Regions from separate parts of the Streptomyces sp. NPDC101234 genome, predicted to be linked through region 3. Evidence: predicted binding sites of a transcription regulator. Region 3 holds the regulator's gene; each other region holds the start of a gene.
What was found. Region 3 encodes HrcA, which represses chaperone genes, less so after heat shock. Its sites were predicted from a motif close to TTNGCACTCNGNNNNNCNGAGTGCNAA; they were not measured.
Positions count from the first base shown of each region.

Region 1: the regulator HrcA is predicted to act here: its motif matches at 5,410-5,436, upstream of groL (chaperonin GroEL).
Region 2: the regulator HrcA is predicted to act here: its motif matches at 2,522-2,548, upstream of groES (co-chaperone GroES).

Region 1 is NZ_JBIWOA010000013.1:159,950-167,915, forward strand. It holds gene ACIRR9_RS24470 (trehalose-6-phosphate synthase) at 74-1,519, opposite strand; gene ACIRR9_RS24475 (glucosyl-3-phosphoglycerate synthase) at 1,603-2,547, opposite strand; SAM riboswitch class I at 2,705-2,879, shown strand; gene thrC (threonine synthase) at 2,897-4,186, shown strand; gene ACIRR9_RS24485 (MoaD/ThiS family protein) at 4,300-4,575, shown strand; gene ACIRR9_RS24490 (cold-shock protein) at 5,045-5,251, shown strand; gene groL (chaperonin GroEL) at 5,604-7,226, shown strand; gene ACIRR9_RS24500 (NADH:flavin oxidoreductase) at 7,481-7,966, shown strand, end outside.
Region 2 is NZ_JBIWOA010000001.1:58,748-66,713, forward strand. It holds gene ACIRR9_RS00330 (methyltransferase domain-containing protein) at 1-39, opposite strand, end outside; gene ACIRR9_RS00335 (polysaccharide deacetylase family protein) at 22-915, shown strand; gene ACIRR9_RS00340 (polysaccharide deacetylase family protein) at 912-1,718, shown strand; gene ACIRR9_RS00345 (pirin family protein) at 1,864-2,481, shown strand; gene groES (co-chaperone GroES) at 2,695-3,003, shown strand; gene groL (chaperonin GroEL) at 3,122-4,747, shown strand; gene ACIRR9_RS00360 (ester cyclase) at 4,896-5,603, opposite strand; gene ACIRR9_RS00365 (SDR family oxidoreductase) at 5,689-6,462, opposite strand; gene ACIRR9_RS00370 (MOSC domain-containing protein) at 6,560-7,228, opposite strand; gene ACIRR9_RS00375 (LysR family transcriptional regulator) at 7,308-7,966, shown strand, end outside.
Region 3 is NZ_JBIWOA010000020.1:18,557-26,522, reverse strand. It holds gene hemW (radical SAM family heme chaperone HemW) at 1-466, shown strand, start outside; gene ACIRR9_RS32140 (DUF3097 domain-containing protein) at 500-1,315, opposite strand; gene ACIRR9_RS32135 (MBL fold metallo-hydrolase) at 1,347-2,072, opposite strand; gene hrcA (heat-inducible transcriptional repressor HrcA) at 2,245-3,261, shown strand; gene dnaJ (molecular chaperone DnaJ) at 3,262-4,398, shown strand; gene ACIRR9_RS32120 (nitronate monooxygenase) at 4,616-5,695, shown strand; gene ACIRR9_RS32115 (16S rRNA (uracil(1498)-N(3))-methyltransferase) at 5,692-6,450, shown strand; gene ACIRR9_RS32110 (VOC family protein) at 6,479-6,871, shown strand; gene ACIRR9_RS32105 (hypothetical protein) at 6,989-7,558, shown strand; gene ACIRR9_RS32100 (S41 family peptidase) at 7,605-7,966, shown strand, end outside.

The sequences.
Region 1 (7,966 bases), on a different contig from region 3:
ATGGGAGCCGAAGGGGGTCGAAGGGGGCGCAGCCCCCTGGTGATGGGACGGGTAGGGGCGGCGGGGGCGAGAACTACCCGCCCAACGCCCCCAACTGCTCAAGGAACCAGGCCGCAGGGGGCAACGCGGTAGCCGCCGCGGCCAGCCGCTTGCACCGCTCCCCCCGCTCCCCCTCCGGCAAGGCCAGCGCCCGCGCCAACGCATCAGCCGTCCCCCCGATGTCATACGGGTTCACGACCACCGCATCCTCCCCCAACTCCTCGAACGCCCCCGCCTCCCGCGAGAGCACCAGCACACACCCCTCGTCCGACACCACCGGAATCTCTTTCGCCACCAGGTTCATGCCGTCCCGGATCGGGTTCACCAGCGCCACGTCGGCCAGCCGGTACGCCGCCAGCGACCGCGCGAAGTCGTCCTTGACATGCAGCACCACCGGCGTCCAACCCGCCGTCCCGTACGCCGAGTTGATGTCGTCGGCCACCCGCCGCACCTCGGCCGTGTAGTCGCGGTAGACGGCGAGGTCCTGCCGCGAGGGGTACGCGAACGCGACATGCACCACCCGCTCCCGCCACTCGGGGTGGTCGTCGAGCAGCTGCCGGTACGCCAGCAGCCCCCGCACGATGTTCTTCGACAGCTCGGTGCGGTCGACCCGGACGATCGTCCTGCGGCCTTCCCCGATCTCCTCCCGAAGAGCCGCCATCCGCTCGCCCACGTCCGGCTCGTGCGCCCGCTTCCGCAGGAAGTCCGCGTCGGCCCCCAGCCCGTGCACCCCGATCCGCGTCCCGCCGGACGACGGATCCGCGGCCGGAATCCCCGGCCCCAGCACCGCATGACAGCAGTCGACGAACGCGTCCGCCCACCGCCGGGTGAGGAAAGCGGCGTGATCGGCGCCGAGGATCCCGCTCAGCAGCTCCGCCGCGATGTCGTCGGGGAGGAGCCGGAAGTAGTCCGGCGGTGCCCAGGGGGTGTGCGAGAAATGGCCGATACGCAGATCCGGGCGCAGCCGGCGCAGCATCCGCGGTGCCAGCGCCAGGTGGTAGTCCTGGATGACGACGGCCGCCCCCTCGGCCGCCTCCTCGGCCAGCGCCTCGGCGAACGCCCGGTTGTAGGCCTGGTACGACGCCCACTGCCGCCGGAACTCCGCGTCGAAGACCGGCTCCAGCGGGGTCTGGTACAGCATGTGGTGGACGAACCAGAGCACCGAGTTCGCGATGCCGTTGTACGCGTCGGAGAACACGTCCGCGTCGATGTCGAGCATCCGGACCTGCTGGCCGCCGGTGTCCACCGCCGGCAGCCGGCCGCCCTCGGCGCGCCGCACCGCCTCCCGGTCCCCGTCGCTCAGCGCCGCGCACACCCACACCGCGTTCGCGTCCGGGCCGATCGCCGACAGACCGGAGACCAGCCCGCCGCCGCCCCGCTTGGCATGCAGCGCGCCGCCCGCGTCGTCGGGGCGCACCTCGTACGAAACCGGGCCGCGGTTGGACGCGACCAGCACCTCAGCACCGCCGGTGGAAGCCATACGCCTGAACCTAGCCCGGCCCGGAAACGCTCAAACGTACGGCTACGCCCGACCGGCGGCCGTATACGGAACGCCCGTCGAAGTCACGCCACCCGGCGCTCGGCGTACTCCGCGATCTCCACCATCGGCGGCCGTTCCTCCGTGTCCACGGAGTACGTGCGCGGTTCGAAGCCGTCCTCGCCCCGTTCGAACTGGGTGAGCGAGGGGCGGATCAGGTGGCCGCGGGCCAGCCGCAGCTGCGCCGTGCGGTAGATCGCGGCGGACATCCGGCCGAGGGCCTGGCCGTCCTGGTGGCGGTGTTTGCGGACACCCACGTCCACCTGCGCCAGCGCGTCCAGCCCCACCAGGTGCAGGGCATCGACCAGCATGCCCAGCTCGACCCCGTACCCCACCGGGAAGGGGAGCTGTTCCAGCAGGGAGCGGCGGGCCGCGTACTCGCCGCCCAGGGGCTGCACGAAACCGGCCAGCTGCGGCCAGTGCATGTTCAGCAGCGGACGGGCCATCAGCTCGGTGACCCGGCCGCCCTGCCCGGCCGCACCGGCCAGCGGGCGGTCGTACATCGCCTTGACCAGGTCCACGCCGGGGTCGGTCAGCAGCGGGCCGACGATCCCGGAGACGAAGTCGGAGGAGAAGTCCCTCAGATCCGCGTCGATGAAGCAGACGATGTCCCCGGTGGTGACCAGGAGGGAGCGCCAGAGGACCTCGCCCTTGCCGGGGACGGCGGGGATGCGCGGGAGGATCGTGTCGCGGTGGACGACCCGGGCGCCGGCCGCCGCGGCCACGGCCGCCGTGCGGTCCGTGGAGCCGGAGTCGACGACCACGATCTCGTCGACGAGCGGCGCCTGCTGCATCAGGTCGTGGCGGATGATCGCGACGATGTCGCCGACCGTCTCCTCCTCGTTGAGCGCGGGCAGCACGACGGAGACCGACTGCCCGGTGCGCTGCTTGGCGGCGAGTATCCGGTGCAGGGGGCGGTCGCTCACGGACCAGGAGCGGGTGGCCAGCCAGCGCTCGACTTCTTCCAGCACAGTCAGCGGCTCCTCACTGTCACGGTCACACTGCCAAGTGTGATCCATCTCGCGGTACGGACGACTCTCTCAACTGTCCTGGCCTTCGGTTACAGTCTTGAACAACGCCGATGACCATCGCATGTCGTGCGGTCACCGTGCGTTGACAACCGAATACAGCTCATCCAGAGGGGCAGAGGGATACGGCCCGATGAAGCCCCGGCAACCCTCCAGTCGGTACTCGTAGATCCGTCGTCGACCGCTCCGGTCACTGTCGATCGTCCGCGAGGCTCCCGGCTAGGGAAGGTGCCAAATCCGTCTCACGGCGAGATGCGTCGTGAGGAAGATGAGGAGAAAGGGCCTCGCCTCCATGGCTGCGCAGACTGTTGCCACCACCACCGACTCCACGACCGTCGACCTCGGTCCCGCCACGGCCCTGAGCTGCCGCGAGTGCGGTCACCGTGTGCCCCTCGGCCCGGTGTTCGCCTGCGAGGAGTGTTTCGGCCCGCTCGAGATCGCGTACGACTTCTCGGACTACGACACCGAGGAGCTGCGGAAGCAGATCGAGGCGGGACCCGCGAACATCTGGCGCTACGCGCCGCTGCTGCCCGTCCCCGCGGACGTGGCGACCAAGCCGAACATCAACCCCGGCTGGACCAAGCTCGTCAAGGCCGACAACCTGGCGCGGGAACTCGGTGTCACCGGCGGGCTGTACGTGAAGGACGACTCCGGCAACCCGACGCACTCCTTCAAGGACCGGGTCGTCGCCCAGGCCGTCGAGGCCGCGCGCGCCTTCGGCTACACCACGCTCTCCTGCTCCTCCACCGGCAACCTGGCCGGCGCGGTCGGCGCCGCCGCCGCCCGGGCCGGCTTCCGCTCCTGCGTGTTCATCCCGCACGACCTGGAGCAGGGCAAGATCGTCATGGCCGCGATCTACGGCGGCGAGCTCGTCGGCATCGAGGGCAACTACGACGACGTGAACCGCTTCTGCTCCGAGCTGATCGGCGACCCGGCCGGCGAGGGCTGGGGCTTCGTCAACGTCAACCTGCGGCCGTACTACGCGGAGGGCTCCAAGACCCTGGCGTACGAGATCTGCGAGCAGCTCGGCTGGCAGCTCCCGGACCAGCTGGTCATCCCGATCGCCTCCGGCTCGCAGCTCACCAAGGTCGACAAGGGTCTGCAGGAGCTGATCAAGCTCGGGCTCGTCGAGGACAAGCCGTACAAGATCTTCGGTGCGCAGGCGGAGGGGTGCTCGCCGGTGTCGGTGGCCTTCAAGGGGGGCCACGACGTGGTCCGTCCGCAGAAGCCGAACACCATCGCGAAGTCCCTCGCCATCGGCAATCCGGCCGACGGTCCCTATGTCCTCGACATCGCCCGTCGTACGGGTGGTGCGGTGGAGGACGTGACCGACGAGCAGGTCGTCGACGCGATCAAGCTGCTCGCACGGACCGAGGGGATCTTCGCGGAGACCGCCGGCGGTGTGACGGTCGGAGTCACCAAGAAGCTCATCGAGAACGGGCTCATCGACCCGGCGAAGTCGCTTGTCGTACTCAACACCGGTGATGGACTGAAGACGCTGGACGCTGTCGCGGAGACCGGGCTGACGGCGACTATTCGGCCCACTCTCGAGTCGTTCCGTGAGGCCGGGCTGGCCCAGTAGGCAGTCGTCATTCTGCGGGCCGGTCGGGGCTGGTCGCGCCCGCGCGGCGGTAGCCGCACATCGACTCAGTCCCGCGCCCTTGAAGGGGTGCTACAGCTACCGGAGGTTCAAACGTGAGTGTCACCGTTCGCATCCCCACCATCCTGCGCACCTACACCGGTGGCCAGGCCGAAGTCACCGCCGAAGGCGCGAACCTCGGTGAGGTCATCGCCGACCTGGAGCAGAACCACACGGGAATCGCCGCGCGTGTTCTCGACGACCAGGGCAAGCTGCGCCGGTTCGTCAACGTCTACGTGAATGACGACGATGTGCGATTCGAGCAGGGCCTGGAGACGGCCACCCCGGACGGTGCCGGCGTCTCCATCATCCCGGCCGTCGCCGGCGGCTGAGCCGCTGACCTGCCTGACGTGATGGCCGAATGACCGAACATTACCTTCGGTAACAGCCATCACCGATTGTTCATCGGATTGCCCCCTCCGTGAGAGAAGCGGAGGGGGCAATTCTGTGTGGTTGAGCGCGGTAGAGTTGGGGAACACGGTCCCGATCTCCGGGTCGCGGGCCCTGTTATTCGATACCGCTAGCCCGCCAAGAAGTAGCCAAAGTGTGCGGGTTATATGCGGCTTTTGCGGCTTTTATAGGGCCCGACTTGCCCTGAATTCGGCCGAATTCTCGCTACATTCCGGACCCTTCCCGTCCAGAATTCTCGTCCGATTGACCTGTTGCAGACGGCAGTTGGACAGATACATTCAGCCGCGGTCGACGCGTTCCGGCGCACGCCCCCAACCATTGGGGGGTGAGGTCTGACCCGGATCCGCGAAGTGTGGATCTGTGCAAGGGCCAGTAATAGGGGAGTTAGGCATGGCTCAGGGCACCGTCAAGTGGTTCAACGCGGAGAAGGGGTACGGCTTCATCGCGGTCGACGGTGGTGCGGATGTTTTCGTCCACTACAGCGCGATCCAGATGGACGGGTACCGCACCCTGGAAGAGGGTCAGCGAGTCGATTTCGAGATCTCGCAGGGCCAGAAGGGGCCGCAGGCGGACATGGTCCGCTTGGCGACCAGCTGAAGCACGCGCCGACTGACAGCGACGTTCTTCTGTATTTCTTCGAAGGGCTCGTGCCTCCTGGGGCACGAGCCCTTCGGCATGCCCGGCGGCAGCCCGCCGGCGGGCGCTCGGCGGCCCCTCGGCGGCCCTGACTCCAGGGGCCCGATCCCCGGGAGGCGCTTGCACTCGGCATGGGCGAGTGCTAATCATTGGCGTTAGCACTCTGAAGGTGAGAGTGACAAAGAAGGACCGGGTCGGTGAGGCCCGCAGGCCGGGTGGGGCAAAGGAACCCACGGGCCGGTGAGCCGTCCGTCGCGGGCGCGGGCGCGGTCCGAAGACTGACTCACCCCCAGTCCTGGAGGGACCACTTCACATGGCCAAGATCATCGCGTTCGACGAGGAGGCGCGGCGCGGCCTCGAGCGCGGCATGAACCAGCTCGCGGACGCCGTGAAGGTGACGCTCGGCCCCAAGGGCCGCAACGTCGTCCTCGAGAAGAAGTGGGGCGCCCCCACGATCACCAACGATGGTGTGTCCATCGCCAAGGAGATCGAGCTCGAGGACCCGTACGAGAAGATCGGCGCCGAGCTGGTCAAGGAAGTCGCCAAGAAGACGGACGACGTCGCCGGTGACGGTACGACCACCGCGACCGTTCTCGCCCAGGCCCTGGTCCGCGAGGGTCTGCGCAACGTGGCCGCCGGTGCCAACCCGATGGCCCTGAAGCGCGGTATCGAGAAGGCCGTCGAGGCCGTCTCCGGTGCCCTGCTGGAGCAGGCGAAGGATGTCGAGACCAAGGAGCAGATCGCTTCCACGGCCTCCATCTCCGCCGCCGACACCCAGATCGGCGAGCTCATCGCCGAGGCCATGGACAAGGTCGGCAAGGAAGGCGTCATCACCGTCGAGGAGTCCCAGACCTTCGGTCTGGAGCTGGAGCTCACCGAGGGTATGCGCTTCGACAAGGGCTACATCTCGGCGTACTTCGCCACCGACATGGAGCGTATGGAGGCGTCCCTCGACGACCCGTACATCCTGATCGCCAACTCGAAGATCGGCTCCGTCAAGGACCTGCTCCCGCTCCTGGAGAAGGTCATGCAGTCGGGCAAGCCGCTGCTGATCATCGCCGAGGACGTCGAGGGCGAGGCCCTGTCGACCCTGGTCGTCAACAAGATCCGCGGCACCTTCAAGTCCGTCGCCGTCAAGGCCCCGGGCTTCGGCGACCGCCGCAAGGCGATGCTGAACGACATCGCCATCCTCACCGGCGGCGAGGTCATCTCCGAGGAGGTCGGTCTCAAGCTGGAGAACACGACCCTCGACCTGCTGGGCAAGGCCCGCAAGGTGGTCATCACCAAGGACGAGACCACCATCGTCGACGGCGCCGGCTCCTCCGAGCAGGTGCAGGGCCGCGTGAACCAGATCCGCGCCGAGATCGAGAACAGCGACTCGGACTACGACCGCGAGAAGCTCCAGGAGCGCCTGGCCAAGCTCGCCGGTGGCGTCGCCGTCATCAAGGCCGGTGCCGCGACCGAGGTCGAGCTCAAGGAGCGCAAGCACCGCATCGAGGACGCCGTCCGCAACGCGAAGGCGGCCGTCGAGGAGGGCATCGTCGCCGGTGGCGGCGTGGCGCTCATCCAGGCCGCCGCGGTCTTCGAGAAGCTGGAGCTGGAGGGTGACGAGGCGACCGGCGCGCAGGCCGTGAAGCTCGCCCTGGAGGCCCCGCTGAAGCAGATCGCCGTCAACGCCGGCCTCGAAGGCGGCGTCGTGGTGGAGAAGGTCCGCAACCTCACCCCGGGTCACGGCCTCAACGCCGCGACCGGCGAGTACGTCGACCTGGTCGCCGAGGGCATCATCGACCCGGCGAAGGTGACCCGCTCTGCGCTGCAGAACGCCGCCTCCATCGCCGCGCTGTTCCTCACCACCGAGGCCGTCATCGCCGACAAGCCGGAGAAGGCCTCCGCGGCCGCTCCGGGCGGCATGCCGGGCGGTGACATGGACTTCTGATCCGGCAACGGATCGGCTCGTCCTTTCCGAGGGCGGCACCCCCTGCTACGGCGGGGGGTGCCGCCCTCGGGCGTTTCCCCGGCACGGGTCCGTGCGGCACGGGTCCGTGTCCGGTGTCACACGGCATCCGCGCGGAAGCGGGAATGCGCACCTCCGGGCAGTTCGTTGTGCACAGACGCGCACTCGATGCGCGTGCACATACCATCTGGTATTCGCCCCCGGACACACGCCCTACTTCACGAGGAGCCCCCCACGTGACCGTCACCACGCCCCCCGCCTCCCGCGCGGCCGAGATCCTCTCCCGTCCCATCGCCCTCAACGGGCTCACGGTCCCCAACCGGATCGTGATGGCGCCGATGACCCGCCAGTTCAGCCCCGGCGGTGTCCCCGGCGAGGACGTGGTCTCGTACTACTCGCGCCGGGCCGCAGCCGGTGTCGGTCTGATCGTCACCGAGGGGACGTACGTCGGCCACGACTCGGCCGGGCAGAGCAGTCGCATCCCGCGGTTCCACGGCGAGGAGCAGCTGGCGGCCTGGGCGAAGGTCGCCGAGGGCGTGCACGCGGCCGGCGGCACGATCGTCCCGCAGCTGTGGCACATCGGCATGGTCCGCAAGCAGGGCCAGCCGCCGTTCGCGGACGCCCCCGCCGTCGGCCCCTCCGGCATCCGCCTGGACGGGACCGAGGGCGAGGGCAAGGAGATGACCCGTCAGGACCTGGACGACGTCATCCGCGCGTTCGCC
Region 2 (7,966 bases), on a different contig from region 3:
GGCCTGGAAGGATCCGGCTTCATGCAAGCAGTCGTACAAAATGACAAAAATGGGTTGAGGGCGGGCGTGGTGGGACTCCTGTCCGTCGCCTCCGTCGCCGCCCTGCTGTCCGGCTGCGCGGGACCGGGCGGCGACTCCGCCGTGCGCCCCGCCGCCGGTCAGCAGCCGCACCATGCCGCCGCTCCCGACTCCCACGCCGCCCTGGTCGCCGCCGCCAGGAAGTGGGACCTGGACGCGGTCCCGCTCCGGCCCCCGGCCCCGCCGACGTACAAGCCGAGGATCGCCGCGCGCAACGGTTTCGAGGTGGACGGGCAGGTGGAGGACGACCTGCCCCCGGTCTTCACCACCGTCCCGACCAAGCGGAAGGTCGTCTTCCTCACCATCGACGACGGCGCGGAGAAGGACCCGCGGTTCCTCGAAATGATGAGCGACCTGCGGATCCCGTACACCGCGTTCCTCAGCAACTACCTGGTCAAGGACGACTACGGCTACTTCCGCAAGATGCAGGCCGAGGGTCACACCCTGAACAACCACACCCTGACCCACCCCTATCTGCCGGGTCTGACCTACGAGGAGCAGAAGCACGAGATCTGTGACATGCAGACGATCATGAAGAGGGAGTTCGGCAAGGCCCCGACCGTCTTCCGCCCGCCCTACGGCAACTACAACGGTGACACCCTGCGCGCCGCCAAGACCTGCGGCATCAAGTACGCGCCGATCTGGGACGAGGAGGTGTACGTCGACCACTGGGAGTACCGCGAGGACGACCGCAGCCTGCACCCCGGTGACATCGTGCTCACGCACTTCCGGGGCCTGAACGAGTGGAACGGCACGATGGTCGACGACATGCGGCGCTTCCTGAACAAGGTCACACGCGAGGGGTACGCGGTGGCGCGCCTGGAGGACTACCTGTGAGCCGCCCGAGGGCGGTGGCGGCGCTCCTGACCGCCGCCGCCCTCCTCCTCGCGGGCTGTGCCCAGTCCGTGGATCCCATCGAACGGCTGGGCAAGAAGGCCGCGGAGGGGGTACGGCCGCACAGTTCGACGGGTGAACAGCCGTACCGCCACTGGGGCCTGACCGCGCCCCTGCCCGCGGCCCCGCACCCGCCGGCCCACCCGCTCTCCGCCCACTCCGCCCTGCCCCCGGTCGTCGACCACGTCCCCACCTCCGACCGGGTGGTCTTCCTGACCTACGACGACGGCGCCGAGAAGGACCCCCGCTTCGTGGACATGGTCCGCGAACTGCGCCTGCCGGTGAGCATGTTCCTCACCGACAGCGTGGTCGGCCCCGGCTACGGCCACTTCGCCCGGCTCCAGTCGGTCGGCGCGAGCGTCCAGAACCACACCCTCGACCACCCGGCCATGCCCGGACTGCCGTACGCCGGCCAGCGCGCCGAGATCTGCGGCCAGCAGGAGAAGCTGAAGTCCCGCTTCGGCATCCGCCCCCGCTTCTTCCGCCCGCCCTACGGCACGTACGACACCACCACCCTGCGTGCGGCGGCCGACTGCGGAGTGGCGGCGGTGGTCCTGTGGCGGGCGGCGATGACCGCCGACACCGTCGTGTACCGCAGCGGGGAGAAGCGGCTCCTCCCCGGCGACATCATCCTGGTGGGCCCGGACGAGGCCACGGGCCCGACACTGCGGGAACGCACGACGCGCCTGCTGCGGCGCATCCAGGGGAGCGGGCTGACGGTGGGGCGGCTGGAGGACTATCTCTAGAGTGTCATGGCTTGAGTTATCAAGTCGTGGTGAGGGCGATAGGTGAGCTCACTGGCTCCAGCGCGTGGTGTCTGTCCAGTCAATGACTTTAACATTCATGCCATGGGGATTGGCGTCGATACCGGAATCCGGAAGGAGGCACGGTATGGGCAGCGCACTGCTCGCACCCGGCATGGAGGTGCGGCGCGCGGACGGAAGGCAGTCGAGCCGGTTGTCCTGGCTCGACTCGAAGCACTCGTTCTCCCTCGACTCCGGCGGCCGTTCCGGCGTGATCTACCCGGGCCTGGCCCAGCGGATGAGCGCCGGCACCGGCATCCTGCACTCCGGGAAGAACGACACCTACCGGTCCGCGGACCGGCCCCCCGCCGACCCCGTGCACTTCGTCCAGGTGTGGGTCGTCCCGGACGAGGCCGGCGTCACCCCGGGCTACGAACAGCTGGAGATCGACGCCGAGCTGCTGTCCGGCGGGCTGGTCACGGTGGCGTCCGGCATGGACCGGCACAGGGGTGCGAGCGCCATCCGGATCCGCAACCGGCACGCCGCGCTGTACGCGGCCCGGCTGGGGCCCGGACAGCATGTGCCCCTTCCCGAGGCGCCGTATCTGCACCTGTTCGTCGCCCGCGGCTCGGTGGACCTGGAGGGCGCGGCGGTGCTCCGCGAGGGTGACGCGGCCCGCTTCACCGCCACCGGCGGACACCGGGTCCGCGCCTCCGGGCCCGCCGAGATCCTCGTGTGGGAGATGCACGCCACCGTCACCCTGTGACCTTCGGATGCCACCCGTTCCCGCGCCGCGCCGCTCGCAATTGGCACTCCGCTTGACCGAGTGCTAATCGCGGTCATAGTCTCGGCTCTGGCACTCGGCAGATGAGAGTGCCAACAACGCGACGGGCAGGTCCGGCACCCGCGACGACGGATCCACCTGGTCGCCACCTCAGACAGTTAACCCCGTGAGATCTCCGAAGGGGGAGGTCGGATCGTGACGACCACCAGCTCCAAGGTTGCCATCAAGCCGCTTGAGGACCGCATCGTGGTCCAGCCGCTCGACGCCGAGCAGACCACGGCCTCCGGCCTGGTCATCCCGGACACCGCGAAGGAGAAGCCCCAGGAGGGCGCCGTCCTCGCCGTGGGTCCGGGCCGTTTCGAGAACGGCGAGCGCCTGCCGCTCGACGTCAAGGTCGGCGATGTCGTGCTCTACAGCAAGTACGGCGGCACCGAGGTGAAGTACAACGGCGACGAGTACCTCGTCCTCTCGGCTCGCGACGTGCTCGCGATCATCGAGAAGTAGTTCACCCGAAGCACATTCTGCTTTGAACTGCGCCCCTGGCCCCCGCGATCTCATGAAGCCGGGCGTCGGGGGCGCGGCTCGTTTCACTCACGTTTTCCGAGAGGGCTGAACCGCTCCCATGGCGAAGATCCTGAAGTTCGACGAGGACGCCCGTCGCGCCCTTGAGCGCGGCGTCAACAAGCTTGCCGACACGGTGAAGGTGACGATCGGCCCCAAGGGCCGCAACGTCGTCATCGACAAGAAGTTCGGTGCGCCCACCATCACCAACGACGGTGTCACGATCGCCCGTGAGGTCGAGATCGACGACCCGTACGAGAACCTCGGCGCCCAGCTGGTGAAGGAGGTGGCGACCAAGACCAACGACATCGCGGGTGACGGTACGACCACCGCCACCGTGCTGGCCCAGGCGCTGGTCCGCGAGGGCCTGAAGAACGTCGCCGCGGGTGCCTCCCCGGCCGCCCTGAAGAAGGGCATCGACGCCGCCGTCGCCGCCATCTCCGACGACCTGCTCGCGACGGCCCGCCCGATCGAGGAGAAGTCCGACATCGCCGCCGTCGCCGCGCTGTCCGCCCAGGACCAGCAGGTCGGCGAGCTCATCGCCGAGGCGATGGACAAGGTCGGCAAGGACGGTGTCATCACCGTCGAGGAGTCCAACACCTTCGGTCTGGAGCTGGACTTCACCGAGGGCATGGCCTTCGACAAGGGCTACCTGTCGCCGTACTTCGTGACGGACCAGGAGCGCATGGAGGCGGTCCTGGAGGACCCCTACATCCTCATCAACCAGGGCAAGATCTCCTCCATCGCGGACCTGCTGCCGCTGCTGGAGAAGATCATCCAGTCCAACGCCTCGAAGCCGCTGCTGATCATCGCCGAGGACGTGGACGGCGAGGCCCTGTCCACCCTCGTGGTGAACAAGATCCGCGGCACCTTCAACGCGGTCGCGGTCAAGGCCCCCGGCTTCGGTGACCGCCGCAAGGCGATGCTGCAGGACCTGGCGATCCTCACCGGTGCCACGGTCATCTCCGAGGAGGTCGGCCTCAAGCTCGACCAGGTCGGCACCGACGTGCTGGGCTCCGCCCGCCGCGTCACCGTCACCAAGGACGACACCACCGTCGTCGACGGTGCCGGTGACTCCGAGGCCGTCGTCGGCCGCGTCGCCCAGATCAAGGCCGAGATCGAGAACACCGACTCCGACTGGGACCGCGAGAAGCTCCAGGAGCGCCTCGCGAAGCTGGCCGGCGGCGTGTGCGTGATCAAGGTCGGCGCCGCCACCGAGGTGGAGCTGAAGGAGAAGAAGCACCGTCTGGAGGACGCCATCTCCGCGACCCGCGCCGCGGTCGAGGAGGGCATCGTCTCCGGTGGTGGCTCCGCGCTGGTCCACGCCGCGAAGGTCCTGGAGGACGGCCTCGGCAAGACCGGCGACGAGGCGACCGGTGTGGCCGTCGTCCGCCGCGCCGTCGTCGAGCCGCTGCGCTGGATCGCCGAGAACGCCGGCCTGGAGGGCTACGTCATCACCTCCAAGGTCGCCGAGCTCGACAAGGGCCAGGGCTTCAACGCCGCCACCGGCGAGTACGGCGACCTGGTCAAGGCCGGCGTCATCGACCCGGTCAAGGTCACCCGCTCCGCCCTGGAGAACGCCGCCTCCATCGCCTCCCTGCTCCTGACGACCGAGACCCTGGTCGTCGAGAAGAAGGAAGAGGAAGAGCCGGCTGCCGCGGGTCACTCCCACGGCCACGCCCACTGAGCGCCGCCACAGCGCTCAGCGCGTGACACCGCGCCCAGTGCGCGACACCGCTTGAGGAAGCCCCCGTTCCCGGTCATCCGCCGGGAACGGGGGCTTCGCCCCTCGCGGGCTCTACTCATTGTCGTACCGCTCTGCGGGCACTGTCGTCTCAGTTCTCCAGCTCGTCCAGTGCTCCGAGCTGACCCATCAGCCCGAGCCGGTCGTACTCCCACCAGCCCTCGGCGATCTTCCCGCTGTCGTCGAAGCGGTGGATCGTCGTCCCGGTCATCTTGACCAGCTGTCGCGTGTTAGGCAGCCCCAGGAACTCCGCCTTCTGCCGCCCCTTCCAGATCCATCTGGTGCACACCCGGTCGTCCTGGGTGAACTGGTCCTCGACATGGAACGTGAAGTCGAAGGCGCCCCGCCACATCCCGATCTCGCGCCGGACCGCGTCCATGCCGATGGTGGGCTGCTCGTTCCCCGGATCGTGGTCGTGGTAGTCCTCGGCGAGCAGACCGTCCAGCGGAGCCAGCGGGCCGGCCGCGGCGATCGTCTCGAAGAACCGCCGCACGGTGTCGGCGTACAACCGTTCGTCGCGCACCACGTCCAGATCCGTGAACGTCGGCATCTCGTCGCACAGCGCCAGCAACTCGTGGAAGACCTTGTCGGTCTCCGGGAGGTTCGAGTTGCGCATCGCGTCCTCGTACGACGGGAACTCCACGATCTCGACGACGTGCGACGCGTCGGAGCGGTCCTTGCCGACCACCGCGTGCGTCGCCGTCCGCTTCCCCTTGGTCTGCTCGACCCACCTGCCGACCAGCCGGTTCATCTCGTCCAGCCGGCTGGTTCTGCACTCGATGAGCTGCACGAACGTCATGACACCGCCTCCGGCCCCCCTGGGTCCGGTCCCTCACGCCCATCCTCCCACCGGCCCGGCCACGGTTCCTGTGCGACCGCGGCTCCTACTGCGGCCCGTACTTGCGCCCCGTCTTCGAGCTGATCCCGCCCACCAGGCCGCGCGGTGCCACCCTCGCCAGGCCCGTCAGCACCTTGTACCGCGGGTCGGGGACCGACAGCGTCTTCCCGCGCGCGAGATCGGCCAGCGCCGCCGCGACCAGCTTGTCCGCGTCCAGCCACATCCAGCCGGGGATGTTGTCCGTGCCCATCCCGGCCCGCTCATGGAACTCCGTACGGACGAACCCGGGCGCCAGCGCCATCAGCCGCACCCCGCTGCCCGCGAGATCGCGCGCCGCACCCTGGGTGAACTGGACGACCCATGACTTGGAGGCGCCGTACGTACCGCGCGGCACGAAGGCCGCCACCGACGCCACGTTGACGACACCGCCTCGCCCGCGCTCCCGCATCCCCTCGGCCGCCGCCGCCGTCAGCCGCAGCACCGCCTCGCAGTGCACCTTGAGCATGCGCAGCTCGTCGGCCATCGGCACATCGAGGAAACGGCCCTTGTTGCCGAAGCCCGCATTGTTGACCAGCAGGTCGACCGGGTTCCTGCGGTCCTCCAGGCGGGCCGCCACCGCCTCGATACCGGCGTCCTCGGCGAGGTCGGCGGTGAGCACCTCCGCCTCGATGCCGTGCCGGTCGTGCAGCTCGGTCGCCTGTTCGCGCAGTCGTCTGGTGTCTCGTGCCACCAGGACCAGGTTGTGCCCGTCAGCCGCCAGCCGCCGCGCGAACGCGGCACCGATCCCCGCGGTCGATCCCGTAATCAGAGCCGTTGTCATGGCCCAAGGGTAGTTACCCGGACTGACGGCGTCCGCAGTGCGCACCGGCTCTCCCGAAGGATGAAGCGCCGGTGAACGGCGTATGTGTGACGGCTGTTCAGCCGCCCTGCGCCGCCATGTACTTCCGGGCCTGCGCCAGCGCCTCCGGGTGCAGCGCCTCGCCCGCCGCAAGGAGCCGCGGCAGCAACTCCCGCTCCGTGGTGACCGCGCGGAACTCCATCGCCGCCGTCACCCCGTGCTCCGGACGGTGCACGATCTCGATCGGGTCGCCGGCTCTGATCTCACCCGGTTCGATCACCCGGAGGTAGGCACCGGACGCACCCTTCCGCGTGAACCTCTTCACCCATCCCCGCTCGCCCAGATGGCCCTGAAAAGTACGGCAGGGGATGCGCCCGGAGGTGACCTCGAGTACGACCTCGGAACCGATCCGCCAGCGCTCGCCGATCAGCGCATCCGACACGTTCAGCCCGTTTGTCGTGAGGTTCTCACCGAAACAGCCGTTCGGCAGCGGCCGGCCGAGCTCCTCGCCCCAGGTGTCGAGGTCCTCGCGCGCGTACGCGTACACGGCCTGGTCGTCACCGCCGTGATGACGCAGGTCGCAGACCGCGTCCCCGGCGAGACCGCTGCCCGTGGTCCCCTTCGGCCCGGGCGCCGCCACCCGCACCGGCCCGTCCACCGGGCGCTTGTCGATGCCGGTCACGCCGTCCTTCTGGTCCGTGTACGCCACCGCACGCGCGCGTCCCAGGTTCACCGAGAGAAGCTCCATGGTTCGACGGTACGGGACCTCTCTCAAAGCGTCGACGCAATATCGGGTGCCCTGTCCAAGTGCGCCTTATGCTCAGGGAGTGATCGAGGCACGTCATCTCCGCGTCCTGCGCGCCGTCGCCACCACCGGTTCCTTCTCGGCGGCGGGGCGCGAACTGGGCTGCACCCAGCCCGCCGTCAGCCAGCAGATGAAGGCCCTGGAGGCCTCCGTCGGCACCCCGCTGCTGGTCCGCAACGGCCGCGAGATGCGTCTGACCCAGGCCGGCGAGGCCCTGGTCCGGCACGCCTCCGGCATCCTCGCCGGACTCACCGCGGCCGAGGAGGAGGTCGCCGCCATCGCCGGCCTGCGCGCCGGCCGCGTCCGGCTGGTCTCCTTCCCGAGCGGCAGCTCCACCCTGGTCCCGACGGCCCTCGCCGCCCTGCGCGCGGCCCACCCCGGCACCCGCGTCTCCCTGGAGGAGGCCGAGCCCCCGAAGTCGGTCGAACTGCTGCGCGAGGGCGACTGCGACATCGCGCTGGCCTTCCGCTACGAGGGCGCGCCCGGCGCGGAGGAGTGGGCGGACCTGGTCGTACGACCGCTGCTCACCGACCGTCTCGTCGGCCTGGTGCCCGAACGGCACCGGCTCGCCCGCGCGGAGTCCGTCGCCATCGGGGAACTCGCCGGCGAACCCTGGATCGCGGGCTGCCCGCGCTGCCGGGGACAGCTCGTCGAGGTGTGCGAGAGCGCGGGCTTCACCCC
Region 3 (7,966 bases):
CTATCTGATCGCGGAGTCGGTGCTGACGGGGGCGGGCTTCGACTGGTACGAGGTGTCCAACTGGGCGACCTCCGAGGCGGCCCGCTGCCTGCACAACGAGCTGTACTGGCGGGGCGCCGACTGGTGGGGCGCCGGGCCGGGGGCGCACTCGCACGTGGGCGGGGTGCGCTGGTGGAACGTCAAGCATCCGGGGGCGTACGCGGCGGCACTGGCGTCGGGGCGGTCGCCGGGTGCCGGACGCGAGGTCCTGGCGGACGAGGACCGGCGGGTGGAGCGGATCCTGCTGGAGCTGCGGCTGCGGGAGGGGGTGCCGCTGGGGCTCCTGAAGGAGGAGGGGCTCAGGGCGTCGCGCCGGGCGCTGTCGGACGGGCTGCTGGTGCGGGAGGCGTACGACGAGGGGCGGGCCGTGCTGACGCTGCGGGGCCGGCTGCTGGCGGACGCGGTGGTGCGGGACCTGGTGGACTGACCGGACCGGCCGGACCGACCAGACCGGCCGGGGTCAGGCCCCGCCGCTGCCCGTGACGAAGTCGATCAGCTCCTCGACCCGCCCCAGCAGCTCCGGTTCCAGGTCCTTGTAGGAGCCCACGCGCGCGAGGACCGCCTGCCACACCGCGCCCGTGTTGTCGGAGGGCCAGCCGAGGGCCCGGCAGACGCCGGTCTTCCAGTCCTGGCCGTGCGGGACGCGCGGCCATGCCTCGATGCCCAGGGAGGACGGCTTCACCGCCTCCCAGATGTCGATGTAGGGGTGGCCGACCACCAGGGCGTGGGCGCTGGTGACCGACCGGGCGATGCGCCATTCCTTCGTGCCGGGGAGCAGGTGGTCGACGAGGACGCCCAGGCGGGCGTCGGGGCCCGGGGCGAATTCGGCCACGATGGAGGGCAGGTCGTCGACGCCCTCCAGGTACTCCACGACCACGCCCTCGATGCGCAGGTCGTCGCCCCAGACCTTCTCGACGAGTTCCGCGTCGTGGCGGCCCTCCACGTAGATGCGGCCCGCGCGGGCGACACGCGCGCGTGCGCCGGGGACGGCGACCGAGCCGGAGGCGGTGCGGGAGGGGCGTACCGGACCCCCGGACGCGGGCCTCACCAGGGTGACGGCCCGGCCCTCCAGGAGGAAGCCGCGCGGCTCCAGCGGGAAGACCCGGTGCTTGCCGAAGCGGTCCTCCAGGGTGACCGTGCCCGCCTCGCAGCGGATCACCGCGCCGCAGAAACCCGTGCCGGGCTCCTCCACCACCAGACCGGGTTCGGCGGCCACCTCCGGCACCGGCTTCGGCTTCTTCCACGGCGGGGTCAGGTCGGCGGAGTACTGGCGCATTCGGATGACGATAGGAGAAGCCCGGCCACGGTCACCGCGACACGCCGAAACGGGCCGCCAGGGTGTCGCGTTGTGCCCGTACGAACGCCGCGTCCACCACCGCTCCGTGACCGGGCACGTACAGGGCGCGATCGCCGCCGAGCGACAGGAGGCGGTCCAGGGCCGCGGGCCATCGGGACGGTACGGCGTCGGGGCCGGCCTGCGGATCGCCGGACTCCTCCACCAGGTCGCCGCAGAACACCACCTCCGGGTCGCCGGGGACGAGGACCGCGAGGTCCTGCGGTGTGTGGCCGGGCCCCACGTTGGCCAGCAGGGCCTGGCGGCCGTCGCCGAGGTCCAGGGTCCACTCGCCGGAGACCAGATGGCGGGGGCGCGGCAGGGCGTCGGCCGCCTCCTCGGCCTCCGGGGCCGGCAGGCCGTTGCGGATCGCGTCCAGGCGGAGTTCCCCGCGGTCGTGGGCGAGGACGGCCTCCGTGCCCACCGCCGCGTACAGTTCCGCGTCCGCGAAGGCGGCCGCGCCGAAGACATGGTCGAAGTGCGGATGGGTGAGCGCGAGATGGGTCACACGGCGGCCGGCGAGCTCCTGCGCCTGCGTACGCAACCGCGCGCCCTCCGCCAGACTCGATCCGGCGTCCACCATCAGGGCCGTGCCCGCGCCGAGAACCAGCCCCGCCGTGCAGTCCCAGCCCGGCAGCCGGCACCGGCCGACCCCTTCGGCCAGCCGCTCCCAGCCCAGCTCTTCCCAAGTCACCGTCATGCCGCGACGCTAGCCGTAGAACGTCACGGGTCCTGACCGACCTTGCCCAGTCAGTACCCGGCAGCCGTACACTTGGCCGGGGATGCTGGCACTCGGGATCGCAGAGTGCCAGACGAAAGACCCGAAGGACCCGAAAGGCCGCGGGGACGACTTTCTGGAGGTGTGGCGCTGGATGCTGAGTGAACGCAGGCTTCAGGTATTGCGCGCCATCGTCCAGGACTATGTCGGAACCGAGGAGCCGGTCGGGTCGAAGGCGCTGACCGAGCGGCACAACCTCGGTGTCTCCCCGGCGACCGTGCGCAACGACATGGCCGCCCTGGAGGACGAGGGGTACATCGCCCAGCCGCACACCAGCGCCGGGCGGATCCCCACCGACAAGGGCTACCGGCTGTTCGTCGACAAGCTGGCCGGCGTCAAGCCGATGAGCGCGCCCGAGCGGCGGGCCATCCAGAACTTCCTCGACGGCGCCGTCGATCTCGACGACGTCGTGGCGCGGACCGTGCGGCTGCTGGCGCAGCTGACGCGGCAGGTCGCGGTCGTGCAGTACCCGTCGCTGACGCGGTCCACCGTGCGGCACGTGGAACTGCTCGCGCTGGCTCCGGCCCGGCTGATGCTGGTGCTGATCACCGACACCGGGCGGGTCGAGCAGCGGATGGTCGACTGCCCGGCGCCGTTCGGGGAGTCGTCGCTGGCGGATCTGCGGGCGCGGCTGAACAGCCGGGTCGCGGGGCGCCGGTTCTCGGACGTTCCCCGGCTGGTGGAAGACCTGCCGGAGGCTTTCGAGGCCGAGGACCGCGGTACGGTCTCGGCGGTGCTCTCCACGCTGATGGAGACGCTCGTCGAGGAGAACGAGGAGCGGCTGGTGATCGGCGGGACCGCCAATCTCACCCGCTTCGGGCATGACTTTCCCCTCATGATCCGGCCCGTCCTGGAGGCGCTGGAGGAGCATGTCGTGCTCCTCAAGCTCATGGGCGAGGCCGGGGATTCGGGCATGACCGTACGCATCGGTCACGAGAACGCCTATGAGGGACTCAACTCCACGTCCGTGGTGTCGGTCGGCTACGGTTCGGGCGGCGAGGCACTCGCCAAGCTCGGCGTGGTCGGACCGACCCGCATGGATTACCCGGGAACGATGGGAGCGGTACGAGCGGTGGCACGGTACGTCGGACAGATCCTGGCGGAGTCGTAAGTGGCCACGGACTACTACGCCGTTCTCGGCGTGCGCCGCGACGCGTCGCAGGAAGAGATCAAGAAGGCCTTCCGGCGGCTCGCGCGCGAGCTGCACCCGGACGTCAACCCGGATCCGAAGACCCAGGAGCGGTTCAAGGAGATCAACGCCGCTTACGAGGTGCTCTCCGACCCGCAGAAGAAGCAGGTCTACGACCTCGGCGGCGACCCGCTCTCGCAGAGCGGCGGCGCGGGCGCGGGCGGCTTCGGGGCCGGCGGGTTCGGGAACTTCTCGGACATCATGGACGCGTTCTTCGGTACGGCGTCGCAGCGCGGGCCGCGCTCGCGTACCCGCCGTGGCCAGGACGCCATGATCCGGATCGAGGTCGAGCTCGACGAGGCGGCCTTCGGTACGACCAAGGACATCCAGGTCGACACGGCGATCGTCTGCAACACCTGCAACGGTGAGGGCGCGGCGCCGGGCACCACCGCCCAGACCTGCGACATGTGCCGGGGCCGGGGTGAGGTCTCGCAGGTGACGCGGTCCTTCCTCGGGCAGGTCATGACCTCCCGGCCCTGCCCGCAGTGCCAGGGGTTCGGGACCGTCGTGCCGACGCCGTGCCCCGAGTGCGCGGGTGACGGGCGGGTGCGGTCGCGGCGGACGCTGACCGTGAAGATCCCGGCCGGTGTAGACAACGGCACACGGATCCAGCTCGCCGGTGAGGGCGAGGTCGGTCCGGGCGGCGGTCCCGCCGGTGACCTGTACGTCGAGATCCACGAGCTGCCGCACTCCACGTTCCAGCGGCGCGGGGACGATCTGCACTGCACGGTGACGATCCCGATGACGGCGGCCTCGCTCGGTACGAAGGTGCCGCTGGAGACGCTGGACGGGATGGAGGAGGTCGACATCCGGCCGGGCACGCAGTCCGGGCAGTCGATCCCGCTGCACGGGCGCGGTGTCACGCATCTGCGGGGCGGCGGCCGGGGCGACCTGATCGTGCACGTCGAGGTGACGACGCCGACGAAGCTGGACCCCGAGCAGGAGCGGTTGCTGCGGGAGCTCGCGAAGCTGCGCGGCGAGGAGCGGCCGACGGGGCAGTTCCAGCCGGGCCAGCAGGGTCTGTTCAGCCGGCTGAAGGACGCGTTCAACGGGCGTTGACGGGTGGCCGCCAGGGGGCCCCGCCCCCTGGACCCCCGAGGCCTTCGCCCACCCACCACCCGACTCGGTTCGCCGAAGGGCGAGGCCTTCGCCCGACTCGGTTCGGCCGAAGGTGAGGCTCGGGTCGAAGGTGAGGCCTTCGACCCCGATATATCTGGCATGTGCCAAGGCGGCGGCCCGATTCGGACTTGTTCGGAGGACGTGACAACATGCCGTCATGTCCTCCGCGCTGACCGATCTCTTCCCCCTTCCGATCGTGCAGGCCCCCATGGCGGGCGGGGTCTCCGTGCCGCAGCTCGCCGCCGCCGTGTCCGAGGCGGGCGGGCTGGGGTTCCTCGCCGCCGGGTACAAGACCGCCGACGGGATGTACCAGGAGATCAAGCAGTTGCGGGGGCTGACCGGCCGTCCCTTCGGCGTGAACCTCTTCATGCCGCAGCCGGAGTACGCCGAGTCCGGGGCCGTGGAGGTCTACGCGCATCAGCTGGCCGGTGAGGCCGCCTGGTACGAGACCGAGCTCGGCGACCCGGACAGCGGCCGGGACGACGGGTACGAGGCCAAGCTGGCCGTACTGCTCGACAACCCGGTGGCCGCGGCCTCGTTCCACTTCGGTGTCCCGAGCCCGGAGGTCCTCGACTCCCTGCGCCGCGCGGGCACCCTGACCCTCGTCACCGCGACCACCGCCGAGGAGGCCCTCGCCGTCGAGCGGGCCGGGGCGGACGCGGTGATCGCGCAGGGCGTGGAGGCCGGGGGACACCAGGGCACACACCGGGACGTGCAGGAGAACGACGGGTCCGGGATCGGGCTGCTGTCGCTGATCGCCCAGATACGGGAGACGGTGGGTATCCCCGTCGTCGCCGCCGGCGGCATCATGCGCGGCAGCCAGATCGCCGCCGTGCTGGCCGCGGGGGCGAGCGCCGCCCAGCTGGGTACGGCCTTCCTCGCCACCCCCGAGTCCGGCGCCACCGAGCTGCACAAGCAGGCGCTGACCAACCCGCTGTTCACCCGGACCGAACTGACCCGGGCGTTCTCCGGACGGCCCGCCCGCGGTCTCGTCAACCGCTTCCTGCGCGAGCACGGCCCGTACGCGCCCGCCGCCTACCCGGAGGTCCACCACCTCACCTCCCCGTTGCGCAAGGCCGCCGCCAGGGCCGGGGACGCGCAGGGCATGGCGCTGTGGGCCGGGCAGGGGCACCGGATGGCCCGGGAGCTGCCCGCCGGACAGCTGGTGGAGATCCTCGCCGAGGAACTCGCCGCCGCGTCGACAGCGTTGTCCACCAAGGAGGGGGAGGAGCGATGACCGCCCCTGTGTTCGTGCTCGACCCGCTGGTCGTGCCCGACTTCTCCGGCGGCGAGGTCGTCCTGGACGGGCCCGAAGGACGCCACGCGGTCTCCGTGAAGCGGCTGCAGCCCGGTGAGGACGTCATCCTCACCGACGGGCGCGGACGCTGGATCGAGGGCGTCGTGCGCGCCGCCGAGGGCAAGGACCGGCTGGTCGTGACGGGCCTGCACAGCGTCCAGGAGGAGCCCCTCCCGCAGCCCCGTATCACCGTCGTCCAGGCCCTCCCCAAGGGCGACCGCGGTGAGGTCGCCGTGGAGACCATGACCGAGGTCGGCGTCGACGCCATCGTGCCCTGGCAGGCTGCCCGCTGCATCACCCAGTGGAAGGGCGACAGGGGCCTCAGATCGCTCGCGAAGTGGCGGGGCACCGCCCGCGAGGCCGGCAAGCAGTCCCGCCGGGTGCGGTTCCCCAAGGTCGCGGACGCGGCGACGACCAAGCAGGTTGCCGCGCTTCTCGCCGGAGCCGACCTCGCCGCCGTCCTCCACTCCGACTTCGGGCACGAAAGCCTGCCGCTGGCCACCGCCCAACTGCCCGCCGAGGGCGAGATCGTGCTGGTCGTCGGGCCCGAAGGGGGCGTCGCCCGGGACGAGTTGGCACTCTTCGAGGAGGCGGGTGCGAAGGCGTACACCCTGGGGCCTACCGTGATGCGCACATCGACCGCGGGGACGGCGGCCGCGGCCCTGCTCCTGGGCCGCACCGGCCGGTGGTCCTGAACCGCACGACACTCCGGGGGAACACACCGTGGAACTCGCCCAGATCCGGCTGCTGGTCACCGACTTCGCCGCCTGCTACCGCTTCTACTGCGAGGTGCTCGGGCTGAAGCCGCAGTCGGGGGCGAGCGAAGGGCCGTACGAGAAGTTCAGCCCGCACGCCGGGTCCGCGGGGATCGCCCTGCAGGACCGGGCGATGATGGCCGCGATACTGGGCGAGCTGGGGGATTCCGCCACCGGGCACCGGTCGCTGGTGGTGCTGCGCGTCGACGACCTCGACACCTACTGCGAGCAGATCACCGCGCGGGGCGCCGTCCTGGTGCACGGCCCGGCGCCGATGACGGAACGCATGCGCGTCGCCCACCTCAAGGACCCGGAGGGGAACCTGGTGGAGCTGCAGGAGTGGCTGCTGCTCCGCACCTGACGACGGCCCCGGGCGCCACGGCACGCAGGACCGGTCCCCCCAGGGGGACATGACCGAACACGTGAGTGGCCGTATGCCCCCTACCGTCAGGGGCCCGGCGGTGGCAGGCTGCCCTCCATGGGGGCATTGAGACGGATTTGGCGTCGGCCGCGCGCAGCCAGGGTGGCCGCCGTGACGTGCCTTGCCGCGGTGGGCATCGGCGGCATGGTGGCCTGCCGGCCCAGCGACCTGAACACCGCGACGGTCGCGTACACCACCGACCAGACCGCCACCGCCGAGCTGAAACGGCAGCACGTCGACGTCAGTTGGCTCACCTGCACCGGCAACTACGGCTCCTCGGCGAAGGCGACGAAGGCGGCGCAGGCCACCAGGACGCCGTCCCCCTCCGAGACCACCGTCGTCTCCGTCGACTGCAAGGGGAAGACGAAGGACGGCCGGGCCATCACCGTGACCGGGCGGGTCACCAAGGCGGTCAGCGGGGCCTGTGTGCGCGGTGACCTCGTGGCCGAGGTCGGCGGCAAGGAGTGGTTCCATGTGAAGGGGCTCGGCAACTGCGATGCCACGCCCGGACCGTCGTACAGCTACCGGCCGCCCACGTACGGGCGGCAGCCCGGTCCCACCGTCACGGTCACCAGGACCATCTGGTGCCAGGGTGACCCCAAGTGCTGGCCCGTGCAGGGAAAGTGATCGAAACCGACCGCCGGGAACACGCCGTGGTGCATAGGCTGAGCGGGTGACTCAGGGTGCAGCGACAGGACCGCGGTCCTACCTCCGATTTCCCCATGTCCACGGCGACCTGATCGCCTTCACCGCCGAGGACGACGTGTGGCTCGCGCCCCTCGACGGCGGCCGGGCCTGGCGGGTCAGCGCCGACAACGTCCCCGTGACCCTGCCCCGTATCTCCCCCGACGGGACCACGGTCGCCTGGACCTCCACCCGCGACGGCGCCCCGGAGATCCACATCGCCCCCGTCGACGGCGGCCCCTCGACCCGGCTGACGCACTGGGGGAGTGCGCGCACCCAGGTGCGCGGCTGGACCGACGACGGGCAGGTCCTCGCGATCACCACTTACGGCCAGGCCAGCCTCCGGCGCAG